Linked DNA regions of Wigglesworthia glossinidia endosymbiont of Glossina morsitans morsitans (Yale colony). The protein of the gene in region 2 interacts with the protein of the main gene of each other region in a pairwise test. Links are inferred from orthologs where the notes say so. Each region holds a gene or a part of one and is shown on either strand. Other genes may lie near its edges. The genes, in order: odhB and lpdA.

Region 1 (10,791 bases), 110 kb from region 2 along the record:
GCACTTCTAGTCACTGCAACTATTTCTATCATACTAGGATTTTTTCTATGGTAAAAAAAACGTCTGCATTCGGATTACCTGGGATTTATGAATGGCTATTATTACGTATTTCCGGATTGTTAATATTTTTATATATACTGTGTATTATCGTATTTATTATATGCAATACACCTATAAACTATGTAAAATGGCATTGTTTTTTTGATAAAAAAACAATAAAAATATTTACAATATTAGTATTTTTATCAGTCGCTATACACGGATGGATCGGAATGTGGCAAGTAGTTACGGACTATGTTAAACCTAAATTCATGCGCACAACAGTACAGTTAATAATATGCGCCATTTTGCTATTTTATTTAATATATGGTATTAAAATTATAATGTAAGGATTGCATAATGCAAATCAAAAAAAAATATTTTGACGTTATTGTAATCGGAGCAGGTGGATCTGGAATGAGATCAGCATTAGAAATTACCAAACACAACTCATCTTGTGCATTAATATCTAAAGTATTTCCTACTCGATCACACACCGTATCTGCTCAAGGGGGAATTACAGTAGCACTAGGAAATGTACACGAAGACGATTGGCAATGGCATATGTATGACACTGTCAAAGGATCTGATTATATCGGAGATCAAGATGCCATAGAATATATGTGTAAATCTGGACCTGAGGTAGTGTTAGAATTGGAAAGAATGGGACTACCATTTTCTCGTTCTAACGATGGAAAAATATATCAACGTGCTTTTGGCGGTCAATCTATACAATATGGGAAAAAGCAAGCTTCACGTACAGCAGCTGCTGCTGATCGTACAGGACACGCATTATTACATACTTTATATCAACAAAATATAAAACATGATACAAAAATTTACTCTGAATGGTATGCATTGGATTTAGTAAAAAATGAAGAAAATGCCGTTGTTGGATGCACTGCGATATGCATATCAACCGGCGAAGTTGTGTATTTTAAATCACGAATTACTGTCTTAGCAACTGGAGGAGCAGGCAGAATCTACCAATCTACAACAAATGCATACATTAATACTGGAGACGGTATAGGTATGGCATTAAGAGCTGGAATTCCAGCTCAAGATATGGAGATGTGGCAATTTCATCCTACTGGTATTGCTGGTTCAGGAGTATTAGTAACTGAAGGATGCAGAGGGGAAGGAGGATATCTTTTAAATAAAAATGGAGAAAGATTTATGGAAAGATATGCTCCAAATGCAAAAGATCTAGCAAGTAGAGACATTGTATCTCGTTCTATTATGATAGAAATATTAGAAAATAGAGGGTTTAATAACCATTTAGGACCATATGTTAAGTTAAAATTAGATCATTTAGGAAGTAATTTATTAAATTCACGCCTCCCAGGAATTTTAGAATTGTCTCGTACTTTTGCTCATGTAGATCCCATCAAAGAACCAATTCCCGTGATTCCAACTTGTCATTATATGATGGGAGGAATACCAACAAAAATTACTGGTCAGGTAATATCTATAAATAACAAAAATGAAAATATAGATATTCCTGGACTTTTTGCGATTGGAGAAAGCGCATGCGTTTCTGTGCATGGAGCTAATAGATTAGGTGGCAATTCTCTCTTAGATTTAATCGTATTTGGAAAATCGTCTGGTTTACAAATTAATAAATTATTATCTTCAGGTTATTTTCCAAAAGAAGCTAGTCAATCTGAAATTGAACGCACAATCAAAAATTATTTAAATTGGAATAACCCCAAAAATAGAGAAAATCCTATAATAATTAGAAAAGAACTACAAAAATGTATGCAAAAATATTTTTCTGTATTTAGAAAAAAAGAAACTATGCAAAAAGGATTATGTCAATTACAAGAACTAAGAGAACGCTTATTACATGCAAAATTAGATGATCAATCCAATCAATTCAATATCAATCGAATAGAATGTTTAGAATTAAATAATCTAATGGACGTATCTTGTGCAACCGCTTTTTCTGCTCTTTTTAGAACAGAAAGTCGAGGCGCACATCATCGAAACGATTTTCCAAATAGAGACGATAAAAATTGGTTATGTCATACTTTATATTTTCTCGAAAAAGATATTATGAGAAAAAGAGACATTAATATGCAACCAAATTGTAGATCAGCTTTCCCACTTCAAAAAAGATCATATTAATATGAAAAAAAATATTAAAATTATAATTTCTATATATCGCTATCATCCAGATCATTTAAAAGCACCTAAAATGCAAAGTTTTGATTATTCTTTGCAAGAAAATAAAGAATTAATGTTACTGGATGTGTTAATGGATTTAAAAGAACGTGATCCAACGTTAGCATTTCGTAAATCTTGCCGAGAAGGTGTCTGCGGATCTGACGGAATGAACATTAATGGAAAAAATGGACTTGCCTGCATTACTCCAATTTCTAATCTATTAAAAAATAAACAAAAAAAAATTGTAATACGTCCTCTTCCAGGATTACCTGTGATTAGAGATCTTATTGTTGATATGAAATTATTTTTTCAACAATATAAAAAAATAAAACCATACTTAATTAATAACGAAAAAATACCAAACAAAGAACGTTTACAATCCCCTAAGCAAAGAGAAATGTTAGATGGAGCATATGAATGTATTTTATGTGCTTGTTGTTCTACTGCATGTCCATCGTTTTGGTGGAATCCAGATAAATTTATTGGACCAGCAGGATTACTATCTGCTTATCGATTTTTAGTTGATAATCGAGATACAGAAAAATCAGAAAGACTAAAGAAACTAAATGATGCGTTTAGCGTATTAAGATGCCATGGAATTATGAATTGCGTTTCTGTATGTCCAAAAAAGTTAAATCCAACACAAGCAATAGGGCACATTAAAAATATGTTAATTAAAAAAGTATTTTGTAAAGATTAATTGATTTAATAAGAAATTCTAAAAAAGAATTCATATTTATTTTCATGTTAATACAAGAATTATTAAACTTAAGGTATTAAGAATGCAAAATTCTAAAAATAAAAAAGATCTTTTGTTTCTTTTAAACGGAATGAACAGGTGTTACATTGAACAAATATATAAAAATTATTTAAATAATCCAAAATCTGTTAACTCTGATTGGGAAAATATTTTTCACGAATTTTTTTTAAAAAAAATTGATCAAAAATCTGTTAAAAAAAATTTTTCAGATACATCTAATATTGAATATAAAAATGTGCAACATCATATTACTACAGAAATACAGGTATTAAATTTTATAAATTCATTTCGTAAGTACGGTCATATTATTGCCAATATAGATCCATTAAATTTAAAAAAAATAGAAGAAGTAGAAGAATTATCTTTAAAATTTCATGGATTTTCTAATAAAATATATGATCAAAAATTTAATGCGGAAATATTTGGTATAAAAAAAAATAATGTATCTTTTAAAGAAATTTTAAACTTCCTACGTAGCACATATTGCGGTCCAATTGGATTTGAATACATGCATCTTGATAATATAAAAGAAAAAATATGGATTCAAAAATACATTGAAAAAAATTTCAAAAAAGATTTTTTAGAAATAAAAGAAAAAAAATCTCTTTTAAAAAGCATTATAAAAGCAGAAGAAATTGAACATTTTTTAGGTAGAAAATTTCCCGGAGCAAAGCGTTTTTCCTTAGAAGGAGGAGAAAGTTTAATCCCGATGTTAAAAGAAATTATTATGCGATCTTCACAGAAATATAACACTAAAAATATTATTTTTGGAATGTCTCATAGAGGAAGATTAAATGCTTTAATAAATATTTTTGGAAAAGATATAAATAATATATGTCACGAATTTTCCGGAAATAGAAATCTTCCTGAAATTTATAGCGGAGATGTGAAGTATCATCAAGGTTTTGCATCAAGTATTCAAATTCAAAATAATACTATAAATTTATTATTAGCTTTTAATCCATCTCATTTAGAAATTATAAATCCAGTTGTTATGGGAATAACAAAAGCTCAATTAGATAAAAATAATACACAAAACAAAAATTGTACACTTTCAATAACAATACACGGAGATGCTTCAATTATTGCGCAAGGTGTAATTCAAGAAACACTTAATATGTCTAGAACACAAGCACATCAAGTAGGAGGAACATTACGTATTGTTGTTAATAATCAAATTGGTTTTACCACAGATGTTCAAGATGCCAGATCTACTAGATATTGCACAGACGTGGCTAAAATGATACAAGCACCTATACTTCATGTAAATGGCGACAATCCATGTGCTACTATATTCGCTACACGTTTAGCTTTAGATTTTAGAAACAAATTTTTTCGTGATGTTTTTATTGATTTCGTATGTTATCGTCGCCACGGACATAACGAAGCCGATGAACCTAGAGTAACACAACCTATAATGTATCAAAAAATCAAAAAACATCCCACTGTAAAAACAATATTTTCTAATGAATTAGAGCATCAAAAAATAATTTCTTCTGAAGAAATAAAAAAAATTGTTAAAAATATACGTAAAAAAATTATTACTGAAAATAAAACTATCAGTTTTTGTCAAATAAAAAATAAAGAAAATTTATGCGCAAGCACTATAAATGAGAAAATAAATAAAATAAATATTAGTTTTTTAAAAAAATTATCTGCAAGCATATTTAATATACCTAAAGAAATTGAAATGGAATCTAGAGTAAAAAAAATATTTTTACAAAGATATGAAATGATGCAAGAAAAAAGATCTTTTGACTGGGGTGCAGCAGAAATGTTGTGTTATGCAACATTAATTTATGAACATGTATCGATAAGATTATCCGGAGAAGATGTTGCACGAGGTACTTTTTTTCACCGTCATGCAGTAATTTACAATCAAAAAAATAATTCTATTTATGTTCCTTTGAATACAATTAAAAATACTTTATCAAAATTTAATGTGTGGAACACTACTTTATCTGAAGAAGCATCTTTAGCTTTTGAATATGGATATTCAATCAATACAAACAAAACTTTAGTAATCTGGGAAGCCCAATTTGGAGATTTTGCAAATGGCGCCCAAGTCGTAATCGATCAATTCATTACTTCTGGAGAACAAAAATGGGGACAAAAATCCAATTTGGTTATGCTTTTACCTCATGGTCATGAAGGTCAAGGACCTGAACATTCATCAGCACGTTTAGAACGGTATTTGCAACTATGCGCTCAAAACAATATACAAATTTGTATTCCTTCTACACCTGCTCAGGTATATCATTTATTAAGAAGACAAGCTCAGTTTAAGATTAATTGTCCATTAATTATTTTTTCACCAAAATCTTTGCTGAGACATCCTTTAGCGACTTCTTCATTTCAAGAAATTGCAAATTATAAATTTCAAGAAATTATTTATGATCCAAATTACGAAAAAAATAATCATTGTATTAAACGTATTATTTTATGCTCTGGAAAAATTTTTTATGATTTATTTAGTATTTTGAAAAAAAATAATACTCATAACATTGCTATTTTTCGAATAGAACAATTATATCCTTTTCCAGATTTTTTAATTAAAGAAATAATTCCTAAATATGAAAACATAAATTCGATATGTTGGTGTCAAGAAGAACCAAAAAATCAAGGAGCATGGAATTGGATTAAAAGTTGTTTTGATTCTATTAAAACACACATAAAACTAACTTATATCGGTCGCCCCGAAGCTGCTTCAACAGCAACAGGATACTTATCTGTATACAAAAATGAACAAAAAAAAATAATTCATAAAGCTCTCGATATTGAATATTTAAAAGGTTAAGGATATATGAAAATTATAGATATATTAGTTCCTGATCTTCCAGAGTCAGTAACAGACGCTACTGTATCAAATTGGAAAAAAAAATTAGGGGATTTTGTAGAAACAGGAGAAATTTTAGTAGAACTAGAAACTGATAAAGTTGTATTAGAAGTGCCATCTCCAAATTCAGGAAGACTAGTACAGATCTATCATAAAAATTCTGAATTAGTTTCTTCGCGTCAAAAATTAGCTAGTATAGATATTACTAAAAAAAATCAAGTTTTAATACAAGAAAAAAATACACTTGAAGAAAAAAAACACGTAAGTAAAGAAAAAAAATTATGTGAAAATTTATCAGAAAAAAAAAGCGACATATTTTTTTCACCATCAATACGTAGATTAATTGCAAAACAAAAAAATTTTTCAGCAGATATTGTTCAAAATTATTCTATATCATCAAATATTAAAAATTATGCTAATCAGCTCGAACTATCACGTCAGCTAAATTTAATTAAAACGGAAAATTCTGTAAACAACACTCACAAACTTGATGCAATAAATATTTGTCAAGAAAAAAGAGTCAAAATGACGCGATTAAGAAAATGCATATCAGATAGATTGTTGTATGTAAATAACAATACAGCATCTTTGACAACTTTTAATGAAGTTAATATGCAATCTATAATAAATTTAAGAGAAAAATATCGAGATATATTTGAACAAACTCATAAAATTCGTTTAGGATATATGTCATTTTTTGTTTCTGCCGTAATAAAAGGACTCAAAGATTTTCCAGAAATTAATGCAAATATAGACGGGGAAGATATTGTATATCACAATTATTTTAATATTAATATAGCTGTTTCTACTCCAAAAGGGTTAGTAACTCCTGTATTAAAAAATGCAGATAAAATGAGCATTATTGAAATAGAAAAGAAAATTAAAGATTTTGCCATTCGAGGTAAAAATAATAAGTTAAATATTCATGATTTAGAAGGAGGCAGTTTTACCATTACTAATGGAGGGATATTTGGTTCTATGTTATCGACTCCAATTATCAATCCACCACAAAGTGCAATTTTAGGAATACATGCAATAAAAGATAGAGCTACAGTAATAGATAAAAAAGTTGTTATCACACCCATGACATATTTAGCTTTATCTTACGATCATAGATTAATTGATGGTAAAGAAGCTGCTAGTTTTTTAGTTACTGTCAAAAATATGTTAGAAGATCCTATTAGGATTTTTTTAAATATTTGAAATCAAAATAATATAAAATTTATTTTTTTTAAATTATCCAGATATTATATACGGAAAATTATCATGAACTTACACGAATATCAAGCAAAAGAACTGTTTTCTCAATATAAAATTCCAATTCCAAATGGATATAAATGTACTAAATATAGTGAAATCGAGAAAGCTGTCGTAAAATTAAATCCTGGACCGTGGGTAGTAAAATGTCAAATACATGCAGGCGGTAGAGGTAAATCCGGAGGAGTACAAACATTAAATTCTATTGATGAAATTCATAAATTTGCGAAGAAATGGATAGGAAAACGTTTAGTAACCTACCAAACAGATAATATAGGACAAACAGTAAATTCAATATTAATTGAAAGAAAAACATATATTAAAAAAGAATTATACTTAAGCTTAGTGCTAAACAGAATACAATCTAATATATCCATACTTGCTTCTTTTACAGGCGGTATAAATATTGAAAATGATATTAAAACAAATAAAAAGATAATCTTTAAAGAAAATTTTGATGTTTGTTGCGGATTTCAGCTGTTTAAAGCAAGAAATTTAGCATTTCAATTAAAACTATTTGGAAAACAAATAAATCAATTTGTGACAATTTGTGAAAATTTAACATATTTATTTATCGAGAAAGATCTTACTCTTGCAGAAATTAACCCAATTGCTATTAATCAAAATGATGATTTATTATGTTTAGACGGAAAATTAAATATAGATGAAAATGCTTTATATAGACAAGTGCATTTAAAAAAGATACATGATAATAGTCAATTAGATTCTAGAGAAGTATATGCTGAAAAGTGGGGATTAAATTATATTCCGTTACAAGGAAACATAGGCTGTATGGTTAATGGTGCAGGTTTAGCAATGGGCACTATGGATTTAATTAAATTGCACGGCGGTAATCCAGCAAATTTTTTAGATGTTGGAGGTGATGCAACAGTAGAAAAAGTAGATCAAGCTTTTAGAATTATTATTCTTGACAGCCATGTAAAATCTATTTTAATTAATATTTTTGGAGGAATTGTTAAGTGCGATCTTATTGCTGATGGTATCATACAAGCAATTTCTAACTTACAAGTTAATATACCAGTTATTGTACGTTTAGAAGGTAATAATTCTAAATTAGGAGCAAAAAAGTTAATAAATAGTAATTTAAATATTATTACAGCAAATTCACTAGATGATGCGGTTAAAAAAGCAATTGAAAATATTGGGAGAAAGACTTATGTCGATTCTAATCGATAAAAATACAAAAGTTATTTGTCAAGGATTTACTGGAAAACAAGGCACATTTCATTGCGAGAAAGCATTGCTAGAAGGTACAAAAATTGTTGGAGGAGTGACTCCCGGAAAAGGAGGAACAAAACATTTAGGATTACCAGTTTTTAATTCTGTAAAAGAAGCAAAGCTAGATACTCATGCTACAGCATCAGTAATTTATGTACCGGCAAAATTTTGCAAAGATTCTATTTTAGAAGCGATTGACAATAATATTAAATTAATTGTTTGCATCACAGAAGGTATGCCTATACTAGATATGCTTATGGTAAAACAAAAATTAAACTTAACTAATATTACTATGATAGGACCTAATTGCCCCGGAATTATCACACCTCATCAATGCAAAATTGGTATTATGCCGAACAACATTCATGTTCCAGGAAATATTGGCATTGTATCTCGTTCAGGTACTTTGACATATGAAGCCGTTAAACAAATTACAGACATAGGTTTAGGACAATCTACATGCGTAGGAATCGGAGGAGATCCAATTTCAGGCACTAATTTTGTAGATATATTAAAGTTATTTGAAAAAGATCCGGAAACTCACGCAGTTTTAATCATTGGAGAAATTGGAGGAAATTCGGAAGAAATAGCAGCAAAATTTGTTAAATCCTATATGAAAAAAAAAGTATTTGCTTATATCGCAGGTATTACGGCGCCACAAGGAAAACGAATGGGACATGCCGGAGCAATAATTGCGCAAGGTGAAGGAGGAGCTGAAGAAAAAATTAAAATGTTAAGAAAATCTGGAGTAACAGTTATTAAGAATTTGTCCGATATAGGAGTATCTATTAAAAAAATTATTACACAAAATAAAAAAATGTGATATTTAGATAATTTTTAATTTAAAATGTATTAAAAAATTAATTAAAATTTTAATCTTCAAATAAGATAGTAAAAAAATTATAAATTTAAAATAGTTAATTTTTTAAATTTTTATAAATTTTTTATTAAACAGTGCAGTACTTCAAATAAACAATTTGAAGAAATTTTATTTATTACAAATTTTGCTATTACTTATTTGTAATTAAAATTAATTAGTGCAAAAAAATAATAAAATTTTTGTCAAACTTTAAATTTTATTTTAGGGTTTTAATAATGAAGAGCATGAATATATTTGATTTATTTTTAAAATCAGATTTTTTACTAAAATTTATTTTTTCTTTTTTATTATTTTTTTCTATTTTATCATGGGTAATTATTTTTTATAAAATTTTTACATTAAGATACATTCAAAAAGAAATAGAAAATTTTGAAAATAATTTTTATTCAGACAAAAATATAAATTTTCTTTATGAAGAACAAGAACATAAACAAAATACACTAGTAGGATATGCACGAATTTTTTATTTAGGATTTAAAGAATATATGGAATTAAAACATTTAAAAAATACACCTGAATCTATTCTTGACAGAACTAAGCACATTATGAACGTCGTAGTGAATCGAGAAATTGAAGTTTTAGAAACACATATTTCAACTTTAGGTAGTATTAGTGCTATTAGTCCATATATCGGATTACTCGGTACAGTTTGGGGTATTATGAACATATTTTATAAAATTAATGATTATACAAATTTTACGATACAATCAATTGCTCCAGACATTTCAGATGCTTTAAGCACTACAGCTATGAGTTTATTTGTTGCAATACCAGCATTAATTTCATTCAATAAATTCAGTGTAAAATCAAATGTTATTGCTCAAAATTATCTAAATTTTTCTGAAGAATGCGCTGCAATTTTATATCGTAAAATAATTTCTAAAAAAGATTAACTTTTTTTAAAAATCTATTTATATGCGTAGAAAACTATACAAAAACGTTAAATTTGATATTAACATTATTCCATTAGTAGATGTTTTATTAGTGCTTATGTTAATCTTTATGATTTTTTCGCAAGATTTTTTGCAAAAAATTACAGTTAATTTACCGAAAGAAAATTTTTATGATACACAAAATGAACAAATTGAAATTATTATTGAAATTTTAAATAAAAAAAAATATAACTTATTAACACAAAAAAATAAAGAATATAATTTAAATTTGCAACAATTAAGTATCGCAATAAAAAATAAATTTTTAAATAACCCACGAATAAAAATTTTTATAGGCGGAGAAAAAAGTATTCCATACGAAGAAATTATAAAAATTATTAGTGTTTTAAATAAGATTGGAGTGCAATCTATTGGATTAATTGCTCAATCTGATTTAATTCATTAATATTTTTTTAAAAATTAAACAAAAAAAGTAAATTTAAGGTTATAATTACTGTGAAAACATCTAATTATAGAAATAAAAATGCTAAGCTAGCGATATATTTATCGATATTTTTACACGTAATATTTATTTTATGTTTATATTTAACAGTATCTTTTACAAAAAGAAATATTAAAAATTTTTACCAAATTAATACTTTACATAAAAAAATTATAGATTCAAAAGAAAAAAATTTTTTTCAAAAAAAAATTAAAATAAATAATCAAGAGCAACTTATAA
Region 2 (9,890 bases):
TAGTTTTTTTCTTAGATATAAAGTCTTGAGTTCTTAAATTTATTTTAAAATTTTCAGTTAATAAGCGCTTAATATACGTATGATAAAAAAAATTTTTTATTTGTACATTTCCAGATAAATTTAAATAATCTTTTGATAAATATGCGCGTATAGATTCTATAATCCACATAGGAATGTGATGATCATCAAAAATTGTTATTATAGGATAAGAAAAAAATATATATTCATTTTGAGACAAAAAGTGCATGTTTTGTGCGGAAATACTATATTTTAATCCTCCGTAAATCTGATTTATCGAAAGATTTGAATAATTTAATGGGCTTTTTAACTGCATATAATAAAGTGCACATAAGCTGCGTTTAGGAATAGCAATAAATATGATAGGAACAATTAAAAAAAATAAAATTCTTATTTTATGAAATCTAAATTGTTTCATATTTGTTTTATGATGCTTATATAAATAACTTTAAAAATTTTGTTAATATTGAAATAAATATAAAAAATTTATTTAATTTAAATGTATGATTTTGTTTCATATAAAAATTTTATAGAAACTAATATCTTTTTATATAGATATGCATATAATATTTCATTTATATATTCAAAAAAATAATCAATCCCAAAAAATAAAGTTTAATATTTATAATTAAGAGGCATAAATGAGCATTAATAGCATTAAAGCAATACAGTTTGTTGATAAAATTAATAACATTGAAAAAAAAAATAAAAATCAAATATATAAAAATAATATTATTTTAAAAAATAAAAAGCAAAAAAATCAAGATTTAATAAATTTAAGCGTACTCTTTAAGAAAATAAAAAATAAAGAAAATAATATTGATATCAATAAAATAGAAAAAATACGTATTTCTATTAATCAAGACTCTCTATGTAATGATTTAGATAAAATAGCAAACGCTTTAATTCAAGAATCTATTTTTTTATCTAAATAAAAAATATTCTTATAAAGTTTTTAAAAATTTTCAATGTACAACTTTTTTGTTTATTAATAATATTATTAACTTTTTAATCTAGATGCATAGTGAAATCTAAAGATTTTATATTTTTTGTTAATTTACCAACAGCAATATAATCAATGCCTGTAGAGGCAATTTGAACTAAATTTTGTTTTGTAATATTTCCTGATGCTTCTAAAATTGCTTTATTGCGATTTATTTTTACTGCTTTTTTAATATTTTGATAAGAAAAATTGTCTAGCATAATAATGTCTGTTTTAGCATCTAATGCTTCTTGAAGTTCTTCTAAATTCTCTACTTCTACTTCTATAGGGAGATGAGGAAAATTTAATTTTGCAGTATTCACTAGATCTTTAATTGATCGAGAATATTTAATGTGATTATCTTTAATTAAGATACTATCAAATAAGCCCATCCGATGATTGCATGCGCCTCCACATAAAACTGCATATTTTAGTGCATATCTTAATCCAGGTACTGTTTTTCTAGTATCTCGTAATTTTACGTTTGTTTTTTCTAAAAGTTTTACATAACTTTTTACTTTAGTAGATACTCCAGATAAAGTTTGAAGAAAATTTAACGCTACTCTTTCTCCAATTAAAATAGTTTGCGCTGGTCCATGTATATTACAAATTAATTGATTTTTTTTTATTTTATCTCCGTCTGATACGTACCAATGAATTTTTATGTTTTTTTCTATTTGTTGAAATACTTCTTCGAACCATTTTGTACCGCATAGCACTCCTTCGTCTTGCGTAAATACATTCGCTACAGTATTATGATTATGCATTAATAAAGAACTGGTAATGTCAGAATTCACATCTAATTCTTTCCCAAGATCTTCTATTAAAGCATTTTTAACGGATAAAAATATATTTTTTTTTATTTTTTTAATAAAACTTTTATTTTTAATCATTACAGTTTAGAATTTTATAGAAAAACGAAATTATTCAAAATATATTATTCGAATATAGTTTAAAAATTAGTGTATACGATGCTTCATATAATACTTTTGATATATATATTTTTTAATAAATGTTCAAATATTTATATGATATTTAAATTTAATATTAATTTAAAATAGTTTAATATTATAAACTATATTTTGAATATACTCAATAAATTATCCTAAAATATTGTTTGTATAATTTTTAGTAAATATCACTAAATATAATTACTTGTTAACCTATATCAAATTAAACGACGAAGCATAATTTATACAGATATTAATTCTTATTTGATATTTTTGTTTTTTTATAAATAGAATTTAGTTTAACAGTATTTAAATAATTAATATTGATAAGTTATATTATTCTTTGTAAATATATTTTTAATTTTTTTTCATAATCATTTAGTTAAATTAATTTCTTGTATCACATAGATATCTGCATAAAATATAAATATTAATGTTAATAATTGCTAAAAAATATAAAATATATATATTAATAATAACATTCATAATTTGACATTGATATAAATAAGATAAAATTTTCTAAAAATTTTAGGAGCATTCAATTATGTCAAAGCATTCATATTACGATATAGATATTAGCGAAACGCACGAATGGATAGAATCTATTCAAGCAGTAATTAAATCTGATGGAATTTTAAGAGCACAGTACTTAATTGATAAAATTTCACAAGAAGCTAAAAAAAACTGTAACGATCAAATAATGTATAATCAAAATTATGTGAACAGCATTTCTGTAGAAGAAGAGCCTCTATATCCAGGAGATTTACAATTAGAACGTCGCATTCGTTCTGTAATTAGATGGAATGCAGTCATGATGGTTTTAAAAGCTTCTCAAAAAAATTTAGAATTAGGAGGTCATATATCATCTTTTCAATCTGCTGCAACTATTTATGAAGTTTGTTTTAATCATTTTTTTCGCGGGCCTGAATCTAATGATGGAGGAGACCTAGTATATTTTCAAGGTCATATTTCACCGGGCATTTATGCTCGTGCTTTTCTTGAAGGTCGCTTAACTAAAGAACATCTTGATAATTTTAGACAAGAAACAAATGGTTGCGGATTATCATCTTATCCTCATCCAAAACTCATGCCAAATTTTTGGCAATTCCCTACAGTTTCTATGGGGCTAGGTGCAATAAGCGGAATTTATCAAGCAAAATTTCTTAAATATTTGCATCATAGAAAAATCAAAAATACCGAAAAAAAAGTAGTTTATGTTTTTTTAGGCGATGGAGAAATGGATGAACCTGAATCTAAAGGAGCTATTAATATAGCAGCTCGTGAAAAATTAGATAATTTAATTTTTATTGTAAACTGCAATTTACAAAGATTAGATGGTCCTGTATATGGAAACGGAAAAGTTATTAATGAACTTACAGATTTTTTTCAAGGTTCAGGCTGGGAAGTAATTAGAGTAATTTGGGGAAGTAAATGGGATAGTCTTTTAAAAAGAGATACATCTGGAAAATTAATTCAACTAATGAATGAAACTGTCGATGGAGATTATCAAAATTTGAAGTCTAAAAATGGAGCATACATTAGAAAAAATTTTTTTGGAAAGTTTCCTGAAACTCAACAACTAGTACAAGATATGACTGACGACGAAATATGGAATTTGAACAGAGGTGGACATGATCCGAAAAAAATATATGCTGCTTTTAAAAAAGCTAAAAATATTCAAAATAAACCAGTGATAATACTTACACATACAGTGAAAGGATATGGAATGGGAGACTTGGCAGAAGGGAAAAATATAGCACATCAAATAAAAAAAATGAACGAAACTAGCATAAAAAATTTTCGTAATAGATTTGATCTATACGATATCAAAGATGATCAATTAAGTATTATGCCGTATATTTCACTGAAAAAAAAATCTCAAGAATACGAATATTTACACAATTGTCGAAAAAAATTGTTTGGATATTTACCTAAAAGAACACATACTTATGCTTCAATTAATCATGTACCTTTACTTGAAGATTTTTCATCTCTTTTAAAAGAACAAAAAAAAAATATTTCCACTACAATAGGTTTTGTGCGAATACTAAATATTTTACTAAATAATCAATCTATTGCAAAATATTTAGTGCCAATTATTGCAGATGAAGCACGTACATTTGGAATGGAAGGATTATTTCGTCAAATTGGAATTTATAATCAACATGGACAAAAATATATTCCTCAAGATCAAGAGCAATTAGCATATTATAAAGAAGAAAAAAAAGGACAAATTTTGCAAGAAGGTATTAACGAATTAGGAGCAACTGCTTCATGGATAGCAGCCGCAACTTCCTATAGCACTAATAAAATTACTATGATTCCATTTTATATTTATTATTCAATATTTGGATTTCAAAGAGTTGGAGATTTGATATGGTCTGCAAGCGATCAGGGAGCAAGAGGTTTTTTAATTGGCGCTACATCTGGACGAACTACTTTAAATGGAGAAGGATTACAACATGCAGATGGACATAGCCACATCCAATCTTTAGTAATTCCTAATTGTATTTCTTATAATCCAACATATGTATATGAATTAGCCGTTATCATACAGAACGGTTTGCAACGAATGTATGGTATAAATCCTGAAAATATTTTTTATTACATTACTACTTTAAATGAAAATTATTATATGCCATCTATTCCAAGTGGAGTAGAAGAAGGAATTTGTAGAGGTATATATAAATTAGAATCTTTTTATTCTGGAAGTAAAAAAGTCCAATTAATTGGATCAGGTGCAATATTAAGAGAAGTGAGAAAAGCAGCTCAAATTTTATATGAAAAATATAGTATTAGTGTCGATGTGTACAGCGCGACTTCATTGACTGAAATAGCACGTAATGGACAAGACTGCATGAGATGGAATACGTTGCATCCAACGAAAGAACCGCGTATACCATATATTAGTCAAATTATGAACGCCGCTCCCGTTGTAGCATCTACAGACTACATTAAATTATTTGCGGAGCAAATCAGGAATTTTATTCCGTCAAATATTTTCAAAGTATTAGGTACTGACGGATTTGGATGCTCTGATAGTCGAGAAAATTTACGTAAACATTTTGAAATTAATTCAGGATATATTGTTGTTAATGCCTTAAGTGCTTTATATGAAGCACATAGTATAACATCAGAAATTGTAGTGCAAGCAATTAAAACTTTTAATATTGATGTCGATAAAATCAATCCCCGTTTAGTTTAATAAAGGATAACAGATGAATACCGTGGTTAAAATTCCAGATATCGGGATAGAAGATGCAGAAGTAACAGAAATATTAGTAAAAATAGAAGATAAAATTAAGAAAGAACAAGCACTGATTACAGTTGAAGGAGATAAAGCATCTATGCAAATCCCTTCTCCTATCTCAGGGATTTTAAAAAAAATTATGGTAAAAATTGGAGATAAAGTATCTACTAATCAAGAAATTATGTTTTTTGAAAAAACTGATAAAAATGATAAATTTATTGCCAAAAAAATGCTAAAAAAAGTTGAAAAAAAATTACTTGATTCTAAACATGAAGAGTTTAAAAAAATATATGCTAGTGAATTAGGAATATTGAATCGTGCCGAAATTATACGTGTATCAATTCATGAAGAAAATAATATAAAAATTAATTCTCCTATTTTAATTATTCAAGATTGCAAAGGAACTAGAAAAATTTTATCAACAATTTCTGGAATAGTAAAAAATGTTCAAATTAAAGCTGGTGATCACGTTGACCCTGACACATTACTTTATGATATTTATGTTTCTAAAATTTTTGAAAAAAAACCAAAAAATTTGTTAAAAACCATAATTCAAAATAATCAAATATATGCTAGTCCATTAATAAGACGCATTGCATTAAAATATAATATTAATTTATCTCATATACACGGTAGCGGTCGTAAAGGAAGAATTTTACCTACAGATCTTGAGAAATATATTAATATTTATGAAAATAATCAACTGAGTCAAAATACGAAAAATGTTCAAAGTTTTTCAGAAGATTCACAGTACGAAGTATATGGAAAAATTGAAATTCAAGAATTGACGAAAATAAAAAAAGTTTCTGGAAAAAATTTATCTAAAAATTGGAAAAATATCCCACATGTAACACAATTTGATCAGGCAGATATTCATGAATTAGAAATTTTTAGAAAAAATCAAAATATTATATTACAAAAAAAAAATAAAATAAAAATTACAATTTTATCTTTTGTTATTAAAGCTGTTATTGCAACTTTGAAAGAGTATCCTCAATTTAATAGTTCTTTATCTCAAGATCAAAAAAAAATATTTTTGAAAAAATATTTTAATATCGGTATTGCTGTAAATACAGAACAAGGATTAATGGTACCCATAATTTTTAATGCGGATTCAAAAGGGATTCTAGAAATCTCTCAAGAGATATCAAATATTGCAAAAAAAGCTAGATCAGGAATATTGTCCAATAAAGATATGAAAGGTGGATGTTTTACAATATCTAATCTAGGAGGTATTGGAGGAAAAGAATTTACTCCAATTATTAACGCTCCAGAAGTAGCAATTTTAGGAATTTCTCAGGCGAGTATACAAGCTATTTGGAACGGCGATACTTTTGTGCCCAAATTAATGTTGCCATTATCTTTATCTTATGATCATCGCGTCATCGATGGCGTAGAAGGTGCTAAATTTATTAATTTTTTTAAAAACCTTATATCTGATATTAGATTACTAATATTGTGATTTCTATGATTTTTTTAAAAAATTAAATACAATTAACTTTTAATAGAAATTAAGGCTTACATATGAATACAAATGTTATTAAAACCCAAGTTGTAGTGCTTGGATCGGGTCCAAGCGGATATTCTGCTGCATTTCGCTGTGCAGATTTAGGACTAAAAACAGTTTTGATTGAACAATTTTCTGCGTTAGGTGGTGTATGCTTAAATGTTGGATGTATTCCATCTAAGTCATTGTTACATATTGCACAAATTTTAAATGAAACAAAGATGTTAAAAAATGCAGGAATATTATTTAACAAACCTAAAATAGATTTATTTCAAATGAGACAATGGAAATCTGAAATTATCTTAAAACTTACTAATGGTTTGAAATCAATGGCAAATGCTAGAAAAGTCGAAATTATACATGGTTATGGAAATTTTGTAGATTCACATATATTAAGCATAAAAAATCATGAAAAAACAATTACATTAAACTTTGATCAAGCTATTATTGCAGTAGGATCAAAACCAATACAACAAACTCTTATTAAAGAACCAAACGAAAAAATTTGGGATTCTACAGATGCTTTAAAAATTAGTTTTATTCCAAAAAGATTACTAATTGTTGGAGGCGGCATTATTGGTTTAGAAATGGCAACTATTTATCATGCGTTAGGATCAGAAATATATATCTCCGAAATATCTGAACAAATCATTTCTGCAGCCGATTCAGACGTAATAGAGAGTTTTTATAAAAATATAAAACATAAATTTAATATTATGTTAAATACTAAAATTAATAATCTACGCACCTCGAATAATCATGTTCAAGTAGAATTGAATAATACTAAAAATAATAAAATAACAAATATGTCATTTCATGCGGTTTTATTTTCTATAGGTCGTAGTCCAAATTCAAAATTGATTAATGTTCAGGATATTGGAGTAGAAGTAGATAAATCAGGATATATAAAAGTGGATAATCAAATGCGTACCAATATACCACATATTTACGCTATTGGAGATGTTATTGGACAACCTATGTTAGCTCATAAAGGAATGTATCAAGGTCACATAGCAGCAGAAGTTATTTATGGAGAAAAACACTACTTTGATCCTAAAGTAATTCCATCAATTGCATATACTTATCCAGAAGTTTCTTGGGTTGGAATTACAGAAAAAGAAGCAAAAATAAACAAATTATCATATGAATCTTCTACTTTCCCTTGGAGTGCTTTAGGAAGAGCAGTGTCTTCTGGTTACAATGGTATGACTAAATTAATCTTTCATAAAGATACAAAAAGAATTATTGGAGGCGCTGTAGTCGGTTGTAATAGCAGTGAAATTCTCGGCGAAATTAGTTTGGCAATTGAAATGGGTTGCGACGTGAATGATATTGCTTTAACAATTCATGCGCATCCAACGCTACATGAATCTATTGGAAGAGCATCTGAAATGTTTTCTGGAACTATTACTGATTTTTTAAATAAAAAAACTAAAAATATAGTTTAAATTATAATTGGAATAAAAATAATTTAAAAATTTAAATTTTATATTGCTATTGGTGCTTTTATTTTAGGATGATAACGATAATTCATTAAATGAAAATTTTCAAATTTGTAATTAAATAAAGATTTCGGTTTTTTCACTAATGAAATTTTAGGTGATCGAAAAGGTGTACGATTTATTTGTAATTTAGCTTGTTCTAAATGACTTTTATACAAATGTATATCGCCTCCAGTCCAAATTAATTCTCCAATATCAAGATCGCATTGTTGCGCAAACATATGTAATAGCAAAGCATAGCTAGCTAAATTAAATGGCAAACCAAGAAAAATATCACAGGATCGCTGATATACTTGACAAGATAAAGTATCATTCACAACATAAAATTGAAATAAGACATGACATGGAGGAAGCGCCATAAATTTTAAATCGCTAACATTCCAGGAAGAAACTAAGATTCTTCTAGATTCTGGAGTATGCTTTAATTGATACAAAGCAATCGATATTTGATCAATTGTAGAAAAATTATCAACATTCCAAGATCTCCATTGTTTTCCATATATCGGTCCTAAATTTCCTTGGAAATCAGCCCATTCATCCCAAATAGATACTTTATGTTTATTTAAGTACGAAATATTTGTATCTCCATTTAAAAACCATAACAATTCATATACTATTGATTTAAAATGACAATACTTTGTAGTTAACAAAGGAAATCCATGTTTTAAACTTATTCGTATTTGATGTCCAAAAATAGATAGAGTGCCTATTTTAGTACGATCTTTTTTTTCAAAACCATGATGTAAAGTAAAATTTAATAAATTCAAGTATTGTTTCATTTTTATTTTAATTTTCTTTTAATATTACAAGATGAATATACAATTAATATAATTCCGATAAAAATCATAGGAAAAGATAATATTTGACCTAAACTTAAATAATTAAATAACAATCCTATCTGAGGATCTGGCTGTCGAAAAAACTCTGCTATTGTTCTAAAAAGTCCATATAATAACAAAAATAATCCAGAAATATATCCTGTCGGTTTGCATTTTTTCACAAAACAATTAAGTATTATAAATAATAATACGCCTTCTAAAAACATTTCATATATTTGTGACATATGTCTTGGTAAAACATGATATTTGTCAAAAATTATTTGCCATTGAGGATTAGTTTTAAGTAATTCAAGATCTTCTGATCTTGAATTAGGAAATAACATAGTTAAACAAAAAGATGTATTTACTCTTCCCCATAATTCACCGTTAATAAAGTTTCCTATCCTTCCGGCACCTAATCCGAATGGTACTAAAGGCGCAAAAAAATCAGTTATTTTAAAAAATTGATATCGATATCTTTTTGAAAAATAATACATTGCACAAATAGCTCCAGTTAAACCACCGTGAAATGACATTCCACCTTCCCATATTTTAAATATGTAATATGGATCTAAAAATAACATATTTATCTTATATAATAGTACATATCCAAGTCTTCCACCAATTACGGCGCTTAAAAAAGAATAATACAGTATATTTTCTATTTTTTTTTTATTTAAATGAATTAGATCTATGCGCTTACTTGCACACCACATTATAAAATAAAAACTTATTAAATACATTATTCCATACCAATGAATAGAAAATATGCCAAAAGAAAAAAGTATAGGATTATATTGAGGAAACATTAAATAGCAATTTGTCATATTAAATTTTATTTATTTTGAGTATTTAAAATTAAA

What was found.
Region 1: the proteins of lpdA (region 2) and odhB interact in binary tests that used the Escherichia coli proteins (3 or more experiments, as listed by UniProt). The link is inferred for Wigglesworthia glossinidia endosymbiont of Glossina morsitans morsitans (Yale colony) from one-to-one orthologs.

The regions. Positions count from the first base shown.
Region 1 is NC_016893.1:350,307-361,097, forward strand. What follows is about bases 4,957-7,886. They hold odhB (2-oxoglutarate dehydrogenase complex dihydrolipoyllysine-residue succinyltransferase), read left to right. Parts: upstream 4,957-5,768; coding sequence 5,769-7,004; downstream 7,005-7,886. Other genes in these bases: WIGMOR_RS01715 (2-oxoglutarate dehydrogenase E1 component), read left to right, coding at 4,957-5,762; sucC (ADP-forming succinate--CoA ligase subunit beta), read left to right, coding at 7,068-7,886. Outside these bases: sdhC (succinate dehydrogenase, cytochrome b556 subunit), read left to right, coding at 1-54; sdhD (succinate dehydrogenase, hydrophobic membrane anchor protein), read left to right, coding at 48-389; sdhA (succinate dehydrogenase flavoprotein subunit), read left to right, coding at 400-2,166; WIGMOR_RS01710 (succinate dehydrogenase iron-sulfur subunit), read left to right, coding at 2,180-2,905; more of WIGMOR_RS01715, read left to right, coding at 2,988-4,956; more of sucC, read left to right, coding at 7,887-8,255; sucD (succinate--CoA ligase subunit alpha), read left to right, coding at 8,236-9,120; protein TolQ, read left to right, coding at 9,402-10,070; WIGMOR_RS01740 (biopolymer transporter ExbD), read left to right, coding at 10,093-10,515; cell envelope integrity protein TolA, read left to right, coding at 10,566-10,791. UniProt on the Escherichia coli protein: E2 component of the 2-oxoglutarate dehydrogenase (OGDH) complex which catalyzes the second step in the conversion of 2-oxoglutarate to succinyl-CoA and CO(2).
Region 2 is NC_016893.1:455,074-464,963, forward strand. Bases 6,077-8,939 are described here. They hold lpdA (dihydrolipoyl dehydrogenase), read left to right. Parts: upstream 6,077-6,724; coding sequence 6,725-8,155; downstream 8,156-8,939. Other genes in these bases: WIGMOR_RS02250 (2-oxo acid dehydrogenase subunit E2), read left to right, coding at 6,077-6,662; thyA (thymidylate synthase), read right to left, coding at 8,194-8,939. In the rest of the region: LPS export ABC transporter periplasmic protein LptC, read right to left, coding at 1-436; WIGMOR_RS02235 (hypothetical protein), read left to right, coding at 660-953; nadC (carboxylating nicotinate-nucleotide diphosphorylase), read right to left, coding at 1,027-1,893; aceE (pyruvate dehydrogenase (acetyl-transferring), homodimeric type), read left to right, coding at 2,495-5,155; more of WIGMOR_RS02250, read left to right, coding at 5,169-6,076; more of thyA, read right to left, coding at 8,940-8,988; lgt (prolipoprotein diacylglyceryl transferase), read right to left, coding at 8,991-9,854. UniProt on the Escherichia coli protein: Lipoamide dehydrogenase is a component of the glycine cleavage system as well as of the alpha-ketoacid dehydrogenase complexes.